DNA from 3 places in the Shewanella sp. 8A genome. Region 1 is predicted to be linked to each of the others. Evidence: riboswitches for the same ligand, from Rfam matches in the RefSeq annotation. Region 1 holds a riboswitch; each other region holds the start of a gene.
The links. Region 1 has a riboswitch for lysine ahead of M0413_RS10780 (Na+/H+ antiporter NhaC family protein). Riboswitches for the same ligand answer to the same signal wherever they lie in the genome.
Positions count from the first base shown of each region.

Region 2: another riboswitch for lysine. It lies ahead of lysC (lysine-sensitive aspartokinase 3); the one in region 1 lies ahead of M0413_RS10780 (Na+/H+ antiporter NhaC family protein).
Region 3: another riboswitch for lysine. It lies ahead of M0413_RS18280 (Na+/H+ antiporter NhaC family protein); the one in region 1 lies ahead of M0413_RS10780 (Na+/H+ antiporter NhaC family protein).

Region 1 is NZ_JAMDJP010000011.1:127,931-134,020, reverse strand. Features, by position in the region: gene M0413_RS10785 (dienelactone hydrolase family protein) at 275-1,237, shown strand; lysine riboswitch at 1,378-1,549, shown strand; gene M0413_RS10780 (Na+/H+ antiporter NhaC family protein) at 1,633-3,213, shown strand; gene M0413_RS10775 (putative Ig domain-containing protein) at 4,074-5,909, shown strand.
Region 2 is NZ_JAMDJP010000003.1:253,334-259,423, forward strand. Features, by position in the region: gene arcA (two-component system response regulator ArcA) at 1-707, opposite strand, end outside; gene M0413_RS03830 (DUF3293 domain-containing protein) at 1,291-1,725, shown strand; lysine riboswitch at 1,969-2,143, shown strand; gene lysC (lysine-sensitive aspartokinase 3) at 2,287-3,642, shown strand; gene M0413_RS03840 (succinylglutamate desuccinylase/aspartoacylase family protein) at 3,644-4,759, shown strand; gene M0413_RS03845 (zinc transporter ZntB) at 4,814-5,779, opposite strand; gene M0413_RS03850 (YacL family protein) at 5,960-6,090, shown strand, end outside.
Region 3 is NZ_JAMDJP010000030.1:18,385-24,474, reverse strand. Features, by position in the region: gene M0413_RS18300 (amidohydrolase family protein) at 1-127, opposite strand, end outside; gene M0413_RS18295 (H-NS histone family protein) at 335-727, opposite strand; gene M0413_RS18290 (electron transfer flavoprotein subunit beta/FixA family protein) at 1,037-1,786, shown strand; gene M0413_RS18285 (electron transfer flavoprotein subunit alpha/FixB family protein) at 1,787-2,713, shown strand; lysine riboswitch at 2,809-3,005, shown strand; gene M0413_RS18280 (Na+/H+ antiporter NhaC family protein) at 3,085-4,653, shown strand; gene M0413_RS18275 (M3 family metallopeptidase) at 4,746-6,090, opposite strand, start outside.

The sequences.
Region 1 (6,090 bases):
CATTGGTAACTTATGTTATTGAAATGTAATGATATTAATATGTTGTTTGGCGACATTATACACAAAAATGCCCCTAGGGAATAAAAAGCTCACGCCAATTTGGGCGCATGATCAACCATAAATTGGCTATTGATGAGTGGAGAATTATTAAAGGTGCGGCATAAAGCTAATTGCCCTGACAAGCTCTCATCCTTTACTCTTGGTAAGGCCGCTAGATAACTCACAAGCTAGGGAATATAAACCAGTGGTTAGCTTGTTAAATGGAGAAAGAACGATGAGCCCAGATCATAAGCCAGAACTAACCACACCACCTTTCCCTGTCATTCCTCAGGAAGCCTTTGACTGGTATGACGAATATGCCCACGGCATTATCGACCGCCGTGAGTTTATGGCTCGCCTTGCGGGCCTAGTGGCACTGGGTTTTACCATGACCACGCTGACGGGCGCACTAATGCCTAATTACGCCTTAGCCGAGCAAGTCTCCTTTAACGATCCCAGCATTCAAGCCAGTTATGTGAAATTTCCATCCCCCGATGGTTATGGTGAAGGTCGCGGTTATTTAGTCTTGCCAAACGCGTTGCTGATCCCAGGCCAAAAGGCGGGCGATCCTAAGACCTTAGATCTCAGTAAAAAAGCCCCTGTGGTGTTAGTGGTGCACGAGAACCGAGGCTTAAATCCCTATATCGAAGATGTGGCCCGCCGCTTAGCGGCCAAGGGCTATATAGCCTTTGCCCCCGATGCGCTTTATAGCCTTGGTGGTTATCCCGGTAATGATGATGCGGGCCGCGCCATGCAAGCGAGCCTCGATAGGGCCAAAATCGAGCAGGATTTTATCGCCGCCGCGCGCTTTTTAAAGTCGCACCCGCAGAGTAATGGCAAACTCGGCGCCGTCGGTTTCTGCTTTGGTGGCTATATCGTCAATATGCTTGCCGCCACCATTCCCGATGAGCTAGCGGCGGGTGTGCCTTTTTATGGCACACCCGCAGCAACTGAGCTGCGTAGCCGAGTAAAAGGCCCACTGATGTTGCAATTTGCCGCTTTAGATCAACGGATTAACGATACATGGGCCGAGTATGAAGCCCAGCTAAAGGCTAATAAAGCCGAGTATATAGCCTACCTTTATCCCAATGTTAATCACGGTTTTCACAATGACTCCACCGCCCGTTATGATGAGCCAACGGCTGAGCTCGCATGGACAAGAACCTTAGATTTTTTTGGTAAACATTTACTCGTATAAGTCCATTTGGCGCTATTGCAACGCTTGAAAGGTGGATGTTTCTTGTGTTACCAACTTGTAGGTGATTCATTGTTTTATACGCGAGTGGGATCAAAATACTTGCTATCAGTTCCCATCTCGCTAGAATGCCCGCTCGAATACCTTTAAGTAGAGGCGCGCTGCCTATGACTACTTGTGCGGAGGGTGATGCCGCAGATGTACAAGGAAAGGAGTCAGCGCCGAAGTAGCCAGGTCATCAAACCGAGCTGCTGGTTTTGCATCAAATAGGTGCAAGACTGCCATAGTCATCCACTATGGAGCGCTACCTGAAGGGGCTGAGGAGTAATACCTCCCTATAGGTTTTGTTTCTTTATCCTCTCGGTAGATCTCCACCCGTTTTTTGGTGAAAAGAGATCATGGACATTAGTCATTTTGCTGACTCAGGTTGGTCAGTACTTCCCCCTTTGTTAGCCGTCGCCTTGGCGATCATCACACGTCGCGTACTGTTATCCCTTGGCGTAGGGATTGTGGCCGGCAGTTTGTTGCTCAATCAGTTTTCTCCCCTTGATTCATTGCACTATATGTTCAATACCGTGCTGAAGATTTTTTGGGTCGATGGCGCACTTAATCGCGACAATATCAATATGTTGCTGTTTATGTTGTTGCTTGGCGGACTCATTAGTCTGATGACGGTTTCTGGCGCCACCCGCGCCTTTGCCGAGTGGGCAGCTAAGCGCGCTAAGACCCGTCGCGGCGCGAAAGGCTTAACTGGCGTGATGGTGTTTGCGTTTTTTATTGACGACTTTTTTCATAGTTTGTCGGTTGGCGCCATTTGCCGTCCGGTGACTGATCGCTTTCAAATCTCCCGCGCTAAACTGGCTTATCTTTTAGATTCTACCGCTGCGCCCGTGTGCGTATTGATGCCCATCTCTTCTTGGGGCGCTTATATTATCGCGCTTATCGGTGGCATTATGGCCGCCCACGGCATTAGCGAGCAAAGTCCAATCTCAGCCTTTGTTGAGATGATCCCGATGAATCTGTATGCCGTGTTTACCCTGTTGATGGTGCTGGTGGTGATTATCTTTCAAATGGATATCGGCCCGATGCGTAAACATGAAGCATGGGCGCTGGAAGGGAAGCTTTGGGATCCGTCTAAGCCTCGTCCAATCGGCTTAGATATGGAAAGCCCTGAAGAAAGTAACGGTGGCATGATCGATATGGTATTGCCGATCCTAACCCTCACCGGCGCGACCGTGTATTTTATGATCTCCTCTGGTGCGGCAGTGTTGGATGAAAAAGGGCTGCCATTTAGCGTACTTGGCTCCTTTGAAAACACCAATGTGGGCTCCTCGCTAGTGTATGGCGCGCTGTGCAGCTTAGCGGTGTCAATTCTGCTTGCGCTGCGGTTAAAATTGGGTGCTAAAAACTGGCTTAAAGCCGCCCCGCAAGGCGTGATGGCCATGTTACCCGCCATTAATATTTTGCTGTTTGCCTGGGCGATTGGTGCGGTTGTTCGCGATGTTGAGACTGGCAAATATCTGGCCTCCCTCGCCAACGGTAACTTGCCAATAGAAGTGTTGCCTGCGGTGGTGTTTGTGTTGTCCTGCGCCATGGCATTTGCCACCGGAACCAGTTGGGGCACCTTTGGTATTATGTTGCCACTGGCTGGCGACATGGCCGCTGCCAGTGATATCGCGTTAATGCTGCCAATGCTTGCCGCAGTGCTTGCGGGTTCAGTGTTTGGCGATCATAGCTCGCCGATTTCCAGCACCAGTATTTTGTCGGCCACGGGGGCAGGTTGCCACCATATTGACCATGTGATGACCCAGCTACCCTATGCCTTAGCCATCGCCTTTGGCGCCACCTTAGGCTATTTGGCCATGGGGATTATGCATTCAACCTTAGCTGGATTTGCCGTAAGCGCCCTGTGGTTTGTACTCTTCACTGCTTATCATCTGCGTAAAACGAAAAATCAGCCTTTGTTAGCTACGGCATAAGGCACTTTTACACGCTATCAACCAGGGGCCCACGGGCCCCTTGGTTTTTTGTGGGCTTGAGTAAACCTGCATCCATTCAAGCAAACTTAAGTCATCACTTAACTATCTAATTTGTAATGTGAAAGTGGTAGACAGATGTTCAGCACAACGTTATCTTAGGTTTTTAACAAGGATGAAACTTAATCGTGACCTCGATTCAGTTCACTTGCATCAGGAAGATGTATCTTTATTTCGCAAGAACACCTCCTGAACAATATGCGATAAGTCTCTAGATGCTAGGTGCTAGGTGCTAGGTGCTAGGTGCTAGGTGCTAGATTCTAGATTCTAGATTCTAGATTCTAGATTCTAGATTCTATAAAAGCATTACAGCAGTGCAATCCCTTGGCTAATGGGTGTTGGCCAAGTGCGGTAGCCATGGAAAGATTTTTGTCGGTTCACAAAGTAGTGAACTGGTTATTTAGCGGCCTTTCGGCCGAGGTGAATCAAGGTCGTGGGTCTTCAACCCACACCCGACCAAGAGGGGATCAACAGCAATTCCCTCTTGGATCTCCCTTGCCGCCCCCTAACGGAGTTGAAAGCCCCTTGGGCATTAAGCGTTCTTATGCTATCGCGTCAGACGCTCGTCCCTGATTCGACTGACGCTATCTCGGCATCCATGCCTCGCTCACGCAACGAACGCAAATGCCCTGCGGCAACTCCGAGGAGGTGGTGTATTCCTTCGGCTCAGGTGTTATTGGTCGATTGTTAAAGCATAAAAAGTGCCTGTCCGATCTTTTTGATTTTATCCGTTGGAATTGATGATTTTTACGTGAGTATGTTGATTAACTAATAATTATACTGATGTTGGGTGAGGTGTCTGTATGTATAGAAGTATATTAGTGATTTTATCTTTTTTTTCAGTATCAGCTATAGCGGTTGAAAGCCCTTATTCAATTGATAAGACGTATGAAAATAACCTGCCTAAATCATCCTTAAAGGTGGCTTTCTCTGAGGCTAAAAAAGAAATATTAATATCTGGTACTGCTGGTGATGAATTTTCTGCTGATAAAAGAATTTATTTATGGAAGTATAATGTTGATAATAATGGAGTGGATTATATTAGCTCTGCCAGTTTTGGTATAGTATCAGAACTCGTTGGTTATATTAATGTGGAACCTATAGGTGAATATAATAAAAACTATTACGCCTTATCTGAGTCAAATTATGACGGAGCTAGAAAATTAGTTAGATTTACTCTTGAAGGTAATGAGTTATCATTGTCTCAAGAAGTAGAATTTTCATCTAGTTCAGGTCAGTACGGTTCATATGTAGAACAGGTTGAATTTGTAAATAAAGATACCATTATTGCTTTACACCCTAATTATGATGATACTCATACAGGAAAAACCAGTTACGATTATAGTGTTTGTAAGTTAAGTATAAATGGTGTGATAGATTCTTGCGAACGTAAAAAAATCTTAGCTGATAAATCGCTCATATCAAATAGTACCTACAAGCTATATCGATTAGAGGGTCGTGATGAAGTCATCTTCTCTCCAGAAAGTGTGGGGATTAATGAAACGAAGGTAGAGCCTAAGTTATATGTTTTGAAATGGCAGTCTGATATTAATGACTTTGTGGTTTTTCAAGAAATAGTTATCCCAGAAAGAGTTGATTCATCTAGATTTAGTGGTGTTGAAGCTATATATACAATTAATGATGGGAAAGAATTTATTGTGGGTAGTGATATGTTGTTGAATTATAAATACTCATCAGAAGATAATAAGTTTTTTCTATCTAAAATGAAGAATAGTGTTAGTTATCCCAAAGAAGCTATTTATTTAAAGAGTGAAAATTATTTTATTGAACGCTCTGGAAGACATTCTTACGTGTTTGATGATGAAGAAAAGTATTTTTATAAGTCTTCCCAGGTGTATGCTATTGCAGATGGTTGGTTTCAGCTCACTGACGACAAGAAAGGTTTTTTCGTTAACTTAATGTCACCTAATATTACAACGTTTACCCTCTCTAACCCTAACCCTCTTATATATAAAGGTGGTTTACCTACAGGCTCTATTCCAGCTATTCAAGATGTTCCTTTGGCGATAAATATTAAGAAGCATTTTCTAAATGGAAACAACCTTGTGGTTACCGGTTTTCAAACTGAATATATACATGAAAGATTGATTTGGGATGGTGAATATATTCGTGGGACTTTTACTAATGAAGATATGTTTGCCTCAAAAAATTTAATTGATCCAACACCAGCCAGTTCCATTCAAGTGAGAGTGAATATTCCTCCATTATCTACAGAGATCTTTTATATTACACCGACTAACGTTAACGATGCTCCTATTTTAACTGCGGAGATTGGTATTCAGTATCTTCAGAAAGATCAAGAATATTACGGTGGACTTCCTGGAATTGTCATTGATCCTGATAGAGAGCCTGTGACTTATACATATAAGAATGTACCGAGTGGATTAATGGCAAGAGAGGATGGAATATTCCAAGGTGCTGTTAAGACTAAAGGCCAATATCTAATGACTGTCACCGCAACTGATCCGTTGGGCGCACAATTGACATTTGATGTGACATTTATCGTTAATGATACTGGTGAACCTGAAAAATCATCCGAAGGCGGTGGTGGGACTATGGATTTCACATTGTTGATGCTATTGATTACGTTGTTTTTTAGGCGTTTAAAGCATAATTAAATATTTAACAATTGAAGTTAATGCTTTGTGACTTGATGAATTATGGGGTGATTACGGCCTAGCGGCCGAGATATATCAAGGTCGTGGGGCTTCCCCCTTGATTTTTAAACAAAAGTCGACCAAGGTGGACTGCTCGTCCTATCCTCCTTGCCTATTGTTTTCACATCAGCCAAGACGCCCC
Region 2 (6,090 bases), on a different contig from region 1:
AAGTTACCGCAGAAACGGTAGCCTTCACCGTGAATGGTAGCGATGATTTCTGGCGTATCTGGCAAGCTTTCGAAGTGCTTACGAATACGACGGATTGTCACGTCAACAGTACGGTCGTGTGGCTTTAACTCACGGCCAGTCATCTTCATCAGTAGATCGGCACGAGTTAAGATTTTGCCTGGGTTTTCAACAAAGTGCAGCATAGCGCGGAATTCGCTACGTGGCAGTTTGTAAGATTCACCCTGTGGGCTGACGAGAGAACGGCTGTTGATCTCTAGGCTCCAATCGTTAAAACGATAGTATTCTACAGAGCTCTTTTCTTCGACTTCATTGCCTGCGCTATTAACACGAGTCAGAAGGTTGCGAGCACGAATCGTCAATTCACGAGGGTTGAACGGCTTGGTAATATAATCGTCCGCGCCAATTTCAAGTCCAAGGATTTTGTCGACTTCGTTGTCACGGCCTGTTAAGAAGATCAGACCGATGTTGTTGATTTCACGTAATTCACGTGCCAACAACAGACCGTTTTTACCTGGTAGGTTAATGTCCATAACCACGAGGTTAATTTTGTTTTCCTGCATAGCCTTATGCATTTCTGCGCCATCATTGGCCTCAGTTACCACATACCCTTCTGCCTCGAAAATACTTCTTAGCGTGTTACGGGTAACGGCTTCATCTTCAACGATCAGAATGTGCGGATTTTGCATATTAAGTACCTAAATTTTAACCAATATTCTAACCATAAGAATCACTTACATCGGATTCTTATATTCATAAAATGTTGATACTTCCACTTACTGCTCTGTGCTTCAAAGGGAAGATCTTCACGGCTACACGTCAGGATGTATATAAGTGAACGTTTAAAGTGTAATACGATAAAACGTAACCAGTATCAACTTCGATAAGCAATAGTTAAAAATAGTTCCTTAACTATTGTTTTTTTTTAAAATGTTTAAATGATAAATCAAATGTAGAACACATTTTAAAAGATGTCTGGCCAGCATAAGGTGATTTCGCAGAGGAATCTAACAAACCCTTGTCAAGATTAAGCAAACTTAATGTTATCTGCTTAACTGGCCAATGACGACATTGTACTCGTTTTAGGCATTTGTTAACAAATGAAATGTTAACAAATTTCAGGCTGAGACGCTGATTTACCATGATATTTACTTTAGTCATTGATTAGTATAACTAATGTATTTTTAATTCTTGTGAGCCAGTTCACGCCTCTTTGGATTTTTTAGGCTCTCTGTTAAACTAGCGCGGGTTCATTTTTCGACTAGACTACCAATGGACAACATGACTCAAGATTTGTGGCAGCATTATCAAACGCCGTTGTTTTTGCTTACTCAAGCATTATCCTGTGATTTTTCCTTTGCTGTAATTACCGCCCATAATCCCGCTTCAACCCCCCTCACTCCCAGCCAAAACCGATTACTCGACCGCCAACTTCTACGTGAAATTGAATTATTAGGCAGTCCCTATCGTGCACTGATTGGGGCATCGCCAGATTTATCCCATATGGAGAAGAGCTGGGCCGTGTTTATTGATCGCAGCATGGCCTTGCAGTTGGGGAAAAAGTTTAATCAATACGCTATCTACATGGTGGAACAGGGCGAGGTGAGTTTAGTGCCTTGTACATTAGCCGGGCAAACAGAGGTGTGTTTAGGTCGATTTAACGACTATGTGCGTTTGGTTTATGAGCTACCGGACTTGGTCACCTAACCGCGATTGACGCTTTTAATCGCTCCTCTGACTAAGCTTTGCTGATCTCACGGCAAGGCTAGTTTGTTTTTCTTCTTTGCTAGATCTGATTGATTTTTCCCTATTCTCATTTGGCATGAGTCGCAAACGTTTTAAATTCCCATTGTTTTTAAATGCGTTTATTGAATTTGTATATAGTGTGTGAAATTAGCATTGACTTCATTAGGGGTTTATTGCTACTTTTTTCGTCCCTTTCCGGCGGAAAGGAACAGAAGAGGAGCGTTAACTAGGTAGTCAGTCAGAGGAGCACAAACTCCAGCGATGATTGATGAGGGAGATTAACGCCGAGGCATAGATATGGTTGCTGCATGTTTATGTCGGTCGCTTAGGCTGAATCCTAACGATTGTCACCTGTAATTGGTGGAGAGCTTCTGGTGACGATTGCTGTTTCCCTTCTATTGGGGTGCGTATCATTGAGCACCAGGCTCTTCGAACGAAGTTAGTTCGGAGCGTAATCATGTTAGTTAATCAATATCTTATCCTAGTTTGTGCCGTGTCTTCTTCTTCTGCGGAGGTGCGCTAATGTCTCTTGTTGTCGCAAAGTTTGGTGGTACTTCAGTCGCCGATTACGGTGCAATGAATCGCTGCGCCGATATCGTACTGGGCAATCCCGATTGCCGTTTAGTGGTGGTTAGCGCCTCCAGTGGCGTGACGAACCTGTTGGTTGAACTGACCCAGGAGTCAATTAACGACGATGGTCGCTTACAACGATTAAAGCAAATTGCGCAGATTCAATACGCTATCTTAGATAAACTGGGTCGCCCTAACGATGTTGCTGCCGCATTAGATAAGCTGTTAAGCCGTATGGCGGTATTAAGCGAAGCGCTGGCGTTCCAGCGCAGCAAGGCCACCATGGATGAGTTATTGTCCCTTGGCGAGCAGTGTTCGTCGGCATTATTTGCGGCGGTATTGCGCGAAAAAGGCGCCAACTCAAGTGCCTTCGATGTGCGCCGTGTGCTGCGCACCGACAGCCATTTTGGCCGCGCAGAGCCACAGGTTGAGCAAATTGCTTTGCTATCGAGTGAGCATTTACTGCCGCTGTTATCTGAGCAAGTGATTGTGACTCAAGGTTTTATTGGCTCAGATGAAGCGGGGCAAACCACAACTCTCGGCCGTGGCGGTAGCGACTATTCAGCGGCACTGTTAGCCGAAGCGTTAAAAGCCTCAGCGGTTGAGATTTGGACCGATGTGGCCGGGATTTACACGACCGATCCGCGCCTCGCGCCAAACGCCCATCCTATTGCCGAAATCAGTTTTAACGAAGCCGCTGAAATGGCGACCTTCGGTGCCAAAGTATTACATCCTGCGACGATTCTTCCGGCCGTGCGCCAACAAATTCAAGTGTTTGTCGGTTCAAGCAAGGAGCCTGAAAAGGGTGGCACTTGGATCCGCCATCAGGTTGAAGATGCACCCGTGTTCCGCGCGGTGGCGCTGCGCCGCGACCAGACGCTACTCAATCTGCACAGCCTACAAATGCTGCATGCGCAGGGCTTCTTGGCTGAAACCTTTGCCACATTGGCAAGACACAAGATCAGTGTGGATTTGATCACCACCTCCGAAGTTAACGTATCGCTCACTCTAGATAAAACCGGCTCCGATTCAAGCGGACAAGGTTTATTAAGTGAAGCGTTACTGCAAGAATTATCGCAACATTGCCGCGTGCGCGTGGAGGATGGTTTAGCCCTCGTGGCGATTATCGGTAATCGCATCGCTACGACTGCGGGTATTTGTCGCCGCGTGTTTGAAGTGCTCGAACCCCATAATGTGCGCATGATCTGCCAAGGTGCCAGCCCGCATAACTTGTGTGTGTTAGTGGCCGAATCCGAAGCGGCACAAGTGGTTAAAGCGTTGCACGAAAATTTGTTTGAAGGCGTTTAGTATGTTGCCGACGACATCGTCTCTGCAAATTGGGGAGCTTGCCGCAGGGCAGGCTCTGACGCTACCGATTTATCACTTCAAGCCAAGTGGTCACGTATCTGGCCCTAAAGTGTATATTCAGGCTAATGTCCATGGCGCTGAGGTGCAAGGTAATGCGGTGATTTATCAATTGATGAAACAGCTGGAAAATTGCCACATCTTAGGGGAAATTACCTTAGTGCCCTTGGCTAATCCGCTGGGAATTAATCAAAAAAGCGGTGAGTTTACACTGGGGCGTTTTGACCCTATCACTGGCGTAAACTGGAATCGTGAGTACTTAAATCACGCGATAGATTTACCCGCTTGGTACAGTGAACATGCTGAGCTTAGCGATAGCGAACTTATTCAAGCATATCGCAGCACCTTGATTGAAGCTTGCCAGCAGCGGTTACGTAACGATTGGGGTGTGACCACGGGCCACAGATTGGCGGTTAGCTTACAGGCTATGGCCCATGCGGCGGATATAGTGTTCGATCTGCATACTGGGCCTAAATCCTGTAAACATTTGTATTGCCCTGAATATGATATTGCAGCGGCGCAGTTTTTCACGATTCCTTACACACTGGTGATCCCTAATAGTTTTGGTGGCGCAATGGATGAGGCGGCATTTTGTCCTTGGTGGCAATTGAGTGAAGTGGCAAAAGCGCAGGGGCGGGATCTCAATATCGCCGTTTCAGCTTTTACCTTGGAACTGGCGAGCCAAGAACGCATTTGCCTTGAGGATGCTTTAGTCGATGCTAAAGGCATTTTGGCCTATTTAAGTCATCGCGGGGTGATTGCCGAGCAAGTGGAACCCGTTAAGATGCCGCGTTTTGGCTGTTATCTTAAGGATTACAAAAAGTACCATGCGCCTATGGCTGGCTTGGTGGAATATGTGGCGCCCGTGGGAGAGCCGCTTGCTGCGGGTGAGACCTTAGTCAATCTGCTGCGACTCGACTTATATGGCAGTGCGCAGGAGCTGACGGCACTCAGTTTGCCGCAGGATTGTGTGCCTATACTCCATTTTGCCTCGGCGTCGGTGCATCAAGGCACAGAGCTCTATAAAGTCATGACCAACCTGTTTGAATTGCCGTATTAACGGCAATCTGCAAAACAAAACGCCAATCTCGAGATTGGCGTTTTTTATTACAGTCTACAACCACTTAAAGCGATAGAAGAGCGCCATTTGCAGGGCAACCAGCGATATTAAAATGCCGCAGAAGGTCGCAAAAGCCCATGCGTTATCCGCACCGGGAATACCGCCGATATTGACCCCAAGCAAACCGGTTAAAAAGCCTAGAGGCAAGAAAATTGCCGAGACTAAGGATAAGAAATACAAGCGCTTGTTTAGCTGCTCCGATTGCTGGCTGAGTAATTCTTCCTGGGTCACATTGGCTCGGTCGCGCAGTGCATCTAAGTCTTCAATTGTGCGAATAAGCTTATCCGTGGTTTCGCGCATCTTAAGTTTTTCGGGTTCATTAAACAGCACAAATTGATCGGACAGCATCTTAGTGAAGGCTTCTTTCTGTGGGCCTAAATAGCGGCGCAAGGCTACGGTTTGTCGGCGTAGTTCGGCAATATCAGTACGTAAATCTTTAACATTGCCAGAAACAACTTGTTCTTCTAATTCTGAAAGTTGCTCCTCTAGCGTATCGATAAAATCGACTTTACGTGTAGTCAGTTTTTCACAAATGGCGAGGAGAAAATCTCCTGTGGTGGTGGGGCCTGTGCCTTCCATGATCAGTTCTGCCACATCTTTAATCGATTGCAACTCGCGATCACAGGTGGAGATAATGCGCTGTCTATCGGCGTAAATTCGCACGGCCACCATATCTTCAGGTGCTGAGTTTGGATTTAAGTTAATGCCGCGCAGTGCGAGTAATACGCCTTCCCCTGCCAATACGGCTCGAGGGCGAGTATCTTGGGCGAGCAGGGCATCGGTTTCGACTTTATTAAGACCGCTGTTTAACACCCAATGGCGAGCCTTTTTGTGGCGATAACGTAGGTGTACCCAAATCAACCCGTCCTTAGGGTCCCAATTTTCAAGTTGTTCTGGGCTTAAGGTTGAGCCAGCTCGTGCGCCGCTAAGCACTATGCTATAGATAAATCCTTCGTGCATGTCACATTCCATCTCATGCTAAATCATCGGGTAAAGCTAACTGATTTTACAGTGGAAATGAAGCCTAGCGTCGTTTCCTCTCACAATAACCTCAGCGCTAGATGAGTAAATTGCTGGCCAAGCAACTTATGATGAAATAGATTAAAATTAGCCTTAGTTGTAATGTATTGAGAAGATAAAATGGAATATGAATTTCGGCGTAACAGTTTGACTGGCACGTATTTAGCCAGCTTTAGCATGGACCATGAGGTACTGGGCCAATGGTTTTCAGAAGAGTTGGGGCCTGAGTTAGCCAAAATTCAGCAAGTGCT
Region 3 (6,090 bases), on a different contig from region 1:
CTGCATTGGTCAATGCAGTTAACTTATTGACGGGAGTGATGGGATTGGCCTCGGCAAAAATGGGTTGAGATACAAAACTACTTATTATGCCGCAGCTTATTATTATTATCTTATTGTTTATCTGCATTTTTTATTCACTTAGACGGAGGGTGAATAAAGAGTAACCTAAAGTAGATGTAAATACTAAAGATGAATTGTAACGCAATTTAAGCATTTACTTGAATGACAATGGGCGGGGTGGGATAGGCATAAAAAAGCTCGCAGGGCGCGAGCTTTTTTATGTTACTCAATGATAATAGCGAATGGCTATTGTCATTACCATTACGGTATTGGATTAGATTAAGAAATCATCCATAGAACGGCCTTTATTGACTTCGTTCTTAAATACTGTTGGCATACGGCCTTGACCTGTCCACTGGATCACTTCGCCATCAACTTCAATTTGGTATTTCGCTGGACGAGGAGCGCGTTTCTTGATCGAGGCTTTAACTGCAACACCACCTAAATCGTCGATTGATAAACCAACGGCTTCCATTTGTTGACGGATTTCTTCAATTTTTGCATTACGAGCAGCAATAGCTTGCTGTTCTTCTGCTTCCATTGACTCACGCTCAACTAAAATTTTATCTAGTTTAGCCGCTAAATCACGCAGTTCTTCAACGCTAAGATCTTTTACAGCAGCTTTAAAACGACGACCGTGAGTTAATATCTCTAAAAATTCGCTCATATCTATTTTCGTCCCACTCTATTTTTATTACAGGATAATGGTGAACAACAGCTAAATGATAGAAACTAATATTGCTCGAATCAAATAAAATTATGCAATAAACAAAAATTAAATATTATTTAATTTTTGAACTTTTTATATATGGCAAATAAGTGTTCAAAAATGTGGCCAATACGACAGTCTTAAAAATGCAAACAAGCGTTTGACTTTGGTTGACGTTAACGTTAACAGGACGTAAAGTGGCTCTATCCTGCATTGGTGATCACCAATGTTTTGTCCATGTACATGAAAGTGTAGGAAGGAAGCCCTATGAAAGTATTGGTGCCTGTTAAGCGCGTAGTTGATGCCAATGTGAAGGTCAGGGTAAAAGCTGACAACACCAGCGTTGATACCGCAAACCTCAAAATGGCGTTGAACCCTTTTTGTGAAATTGCAGTAGAAGAAGCGGTTCGTTTAAAAGAAGCGGGCAGTGCTACTGAAGTAGTGGTCGTGAGCATCGGCAATAAAGCCGTTCAAGAACAATTGCGTACCGCATTAGCACTAGGTGCTGATCGCGCGATTCACATTGATACTGAAGAAGAGTTAGCACCAGTATCAATTGCCAAATTACTTAAAGCAGTACAAGAAAAAGAACAAGCGCAATTAGTGCTGTTTGGTAAGCAATCCATTGATGGTGATAATAACCAAACGGGCCAAATGTTTGCTGCATTAACGGATATGCCGCAAGCGACCTTTGCTTCAGCAATTAAAGTTGAAGGTAATTCACTTCAAGTTGCTCGTGAGATAGATGGTGGTATGCAAACCTTAAATCTACCGTTGCCAGCTGTGGTGACTGCGGATTTACGTTTGAATGAGCCACGTTATGCCTCATTACCTAATATCATGAAAGCTAAACGTAAGCCATTAGATGTGCTGACGGTAGCTGATTTAGGTGTGACCTTGAAAAACCACCAAACCCTAGTGAAAGTGACGCCGCCTGCTGAACGTAAGGCCGGTATTATGGTTGCGTCTGTAGCAGAGCTGGTTGAAAAGTTAAAGAATGAAGCGAAGGTGATCTAAATGGCCATTTTAGTATTAGCAGAACACGATAATGCGGCGCTGAAACTGGATACCGCTAAAGTTGTCACCGCAGCTCGTGCGATCGGCGGTGATGTCCATGTATTGGTGGTGGGCCATCAATGTGGTGCAGTGGTGCAAGCCGCTCAAGCTCTACAAGGTGTCGCGCAAGTATTAGTCGCCGATAACAGCGCTTATGAAGCGCATTTAGCCGAAAACGTGGCTAAATTGCTGGTGGACTTAGCACCAAATTACAGCCATATCCTCGCAGCGGCATCGAGTTCGGGTAAAGACACGTTACCGCGTGTGGCAGCACTTTTAGATGTGGCGCAAATTTCGGAAGTGATTGGCGTGGTGAGTAGCGATACCTTTGTTCGCCCGATTTATGCGGGTAACGCCTTAGCGACAGTTCAAAGTCATGACGCGATTAAAGTGATGACAGTGCGTGCCAGTGCGTTCGATGCGGTGACACAGGGTAATAACGCTGCTGTGACTACCTTGGATAAAGTGTTTGAAGCCAAAGCTCAGTTTGTGTCTCAAGCGCTGACAGTTTCAGCACGTCCAGAGTTAGGTAATGCTGGCATTATCGTATCTGGTGGCCGTGGCATGGGCAGCGGTGAAAACTTCGGGATGTTAGAGCAACTGGCTGATAAGCTTGGTGCCGCAGTAGGAGCTTCGCGTGCGGCGGTTGACGCAGGCTTTGTTCCGAATGACTTGCAAGTCGGTCAAACTGGTAAAATTGTCGCACCTAACCTCTATATTGCAGTAGGTATTTCAGGCGCGATCCAACATTTAGCGGGAATGAAAGACGCTAAGGTGATTGTGGCTATCAACAAAGACCCTGAAGCGCCTATCTTCCAAGTTGCCGATTATGGCCTCGAAGCTGACCTGTTCGAAGCCGTTCCGCAGTTGATTGCAAGCTTAAGTTGATTTTATTTGTGAGCTAAGTCAAAGTAAGCGGCTTCGCGGTGGTAACTGCTTAGCCGCTTATGTTTTTATGTGCCTCACGCCCGTGCATGGGCGTTCTTAGAAGTAGAGGCGCACCAAATATCAGTAGTGATCAGTAGGGTGATTCCGTTGATCGTTCACGAAAGGATTTGGTGCCGAAGTGGTTTGATTTATCACGATCAACTGCTGGGGTTGTGCCGAATAGGTACAACACTGCCATAGTATTTTCTGATACGGATATTAGGAATAGTTACTATGGAGCGCTACTGATAGGACAGGTGATCTTGGGTATCTATTGCCTTTTCCCACCAGTTCAGTCGCCCTCCATTCGTATTTTGACGAAGAAATAATCAATGACTGTAGTAAGTTACGCCGATTCGGCACTTTCTCTGCTGCCGCCTGTGGTCGCAATTGTGTTGGCGATTTTCACTCGCCGTGTTCTCCTTTCCCTCGGTTTAGGTATTGTGATTGGGGTGTTATTACTCAATCAATTTTCACCTGTTGCCAGCGGTGAGTTTTTATTTAACAGTGTAAAAGGACTGTTTTGGTCAGAAGATGGCGTAAATTCTTGGAATTTATACATTCTCGGCTTTTTAATTGTATTAGGGATGATCACGGCATTAATTACCGTCAGTGGTAGTGCTAGGGCATTTGCCGATTGGGCGCGCCTGCATATTCGCAATAAACGCGATGCCAAATTACTGACCATGTTTTTAGGCTGTGTTGTCTTTATTGACGATTATTTCAATAGCTTAGTCGTTGGTTCCGTCGCAAGGCCCGTCACCGACCGTTATTATATTTCCCGCGCTAAGTTAGCCTATTTATTAGATTCAACGGCGGCACCGGTTTGTGTTATTTCGCCGGTATCCAGTTGGGGTGCTTATATTATTGCGCTGATCGGCGGCATATTAACCGCCCACGGTTTTGCCGACTCTGGTCATTTGAGTGTGTTTATTCAAATGATCCCTATGAATTTTTACGCTATTTTCTCTTTATTATTATTACTTTGTGTTGCATTTATGGGCTTAGATATTGGCCCTATGCGTGAGCATGAATTAAATGCGCAGCGCGGTAATTTATATGATGAGAATAAAGGATTTCCGCCTGGAGCGAATGCCGATTTACCCGAAGCCGAAACGGGTAAAATCCTCGGTTTATTCTTACCTATTACCGTGCTGGTATTTGCGACCCTGTATTTTATGATCGACAGTGGTGCCCAGGTATTAGCGAAAGAAGGTATTGAATTTAATATTATTTCAGCTTTTGAAAAAACCGATGTGAGTTCATCACTGTTCTTTGGTGCCCTGATTGGTTTAGCAGTTGCGCTGGTACTTAACCTAGTGCAAGGCGTTGAAAAATCAATGGTATTAAAAGGCGTAGTGCAGGGCGCTCGCTCTATGTTGCCTGCGATTTACATCTTGTTATTTGCTTGGACCATTGCAGGTGTGATCGGCCAGCTTGAAACCGGTAAGTTTATGGCTAGCCTAGCCACTGGGAATATTCCCTTTGCTTTCTTACCTGCATTAATGTTTGTGTTAGCGGGCCTGACAGCATTCTCTACAGGAACCAGTTGGGGTACGTTCGGGATTATGCTGCCGATAGCTGCGGATATGGCGATGGGAAGTCACACAGCCATGATGTTACCTATGCTGGCTTCGGTATTAGCGGGGGCGGTATTTGGTGATCATTGTTCACCGATTTCTGATACCACTATTTTGTCGTCGACGGGGGCCAGTTGCCATCATATCGACCACGTAGTGACGCAGCTTCCCTACGCCGTAATCGTTGCGCTGATCAGCATGTTCGGCTACGTAGTGCTTGGCTTTACTGAATCGGTCAATGCGGGATTAGTGACTTGTAGCATATTGTTTGTATTGACGATTTTTGGTTTGCACATTAAATCCAAAAGTACGGCTTTATAAGTCCGTGATTTAACTTCGCTCTTATATTGAGAATGTAAAACAAATCAGCCAGCAACTATGCTGGCTGATTTTTATCTACTCAGTATCTAAAATTACTGAGTCTGATTGAGTCCACGGCGGTTGAGTAAACCTTCAGTGGTAGGCTCTTGGCCGCGGAAGTTTTTATAAGCTTCCATTGGCGCAATACTGTTGCCCACTTCGCGAATGGTCTTACGATATTTCATGCCGATCTCACGATTTAGGCCGCCTTGGGTTTGCACATAGGCAAAGGCGTCAGCCGCTAAAATTTCACTCCACATATACGCGTAGTAACTTGCAGAGTAACCACCCGGGAAGGCGTGGGCAAAGTAAGTTGACTTATAACGTGGCGGTACAGCGGTGATATTTAAGCCGTGCTTTTTCAGCGCATTAGCCTCAAAGGTCGCTACATCTTGCAATGGTGCATCAGGGCTTAATGAGTGCCATTCCATATCCACTAGCGCCGCAGCCATATACTCTAACGTATCGAAGCCTTGGTTAAAGCTGCCGGATTTTAACAGTTTTTGCAGTAACTCATCAGGGATAGGCTTGCCTGTTTCGTAGTGCTTGGCGTAGTTGGCTAACACTTTAGGGTGGGCCGCCCAATCTTCTTCGAAAGTCGATGGAAATTCCACAAAGTCACGGGATACCGAAGTCCCAGAAAGACTTGGGTAAGTCACTTTGGAGAACATACCGTGGGTACCGTGGCCCATTTCGTGGAACATGGTGGTGACTTCGTTGTAGCTGACGAAGGTCGGTTGGCCTTCAGGCGCCTTTTTAATGTTCATCACGTTAACTACGACAGGCTTAGTACCTTCGAGGAAGGATTGCCCTACAAACGAGCTCATCCATGCGCCACCGCGTTTGCCTTCACGGGCAAAGTAATCAGCATAGAAAATCGCCATGCTTGAGCCATCGGCATCAAACATTTCATAGGCTTTCACATCTGGGTGGTATACAGGCAAATCTGGACGTGGTTTTAACGTCACGCCATACAACTCTTTAAGCGTATAGAACACGCCGTCTTCTAGGACGCGGTTAAATTCGAAGTAGGGGCGAATGCTATTGGCATCAAGAGCGTATTTTTCTTGGCGGACTTTCTCTGCGTAAAACTCCCAGTCCCATGGTGCGAGCTCAAACTTGCCACCGGTCTTGTTGATCATCGCTTGGATATCGGCCGCTTCTTTCTCTGTGTTGGCGACTACGGCTGGCACCATAGAGCCAAACATGCTGTAAACCGCTTCTGGCGTTTTTGCCATTTGCGGTGCAAGGCGATAGCTAGCCCAGTTCTCATAACCTAAGAGAGCGGCGCGCTCGGCACGTAATTGGGCTAAGCGAGACACTAAAGATGCGGTTTCGTTTTCACCCGTTAAGCCACGGTTTGCCGAGGCTTCCCAAATGCGCTGGCGCAGTTCACGG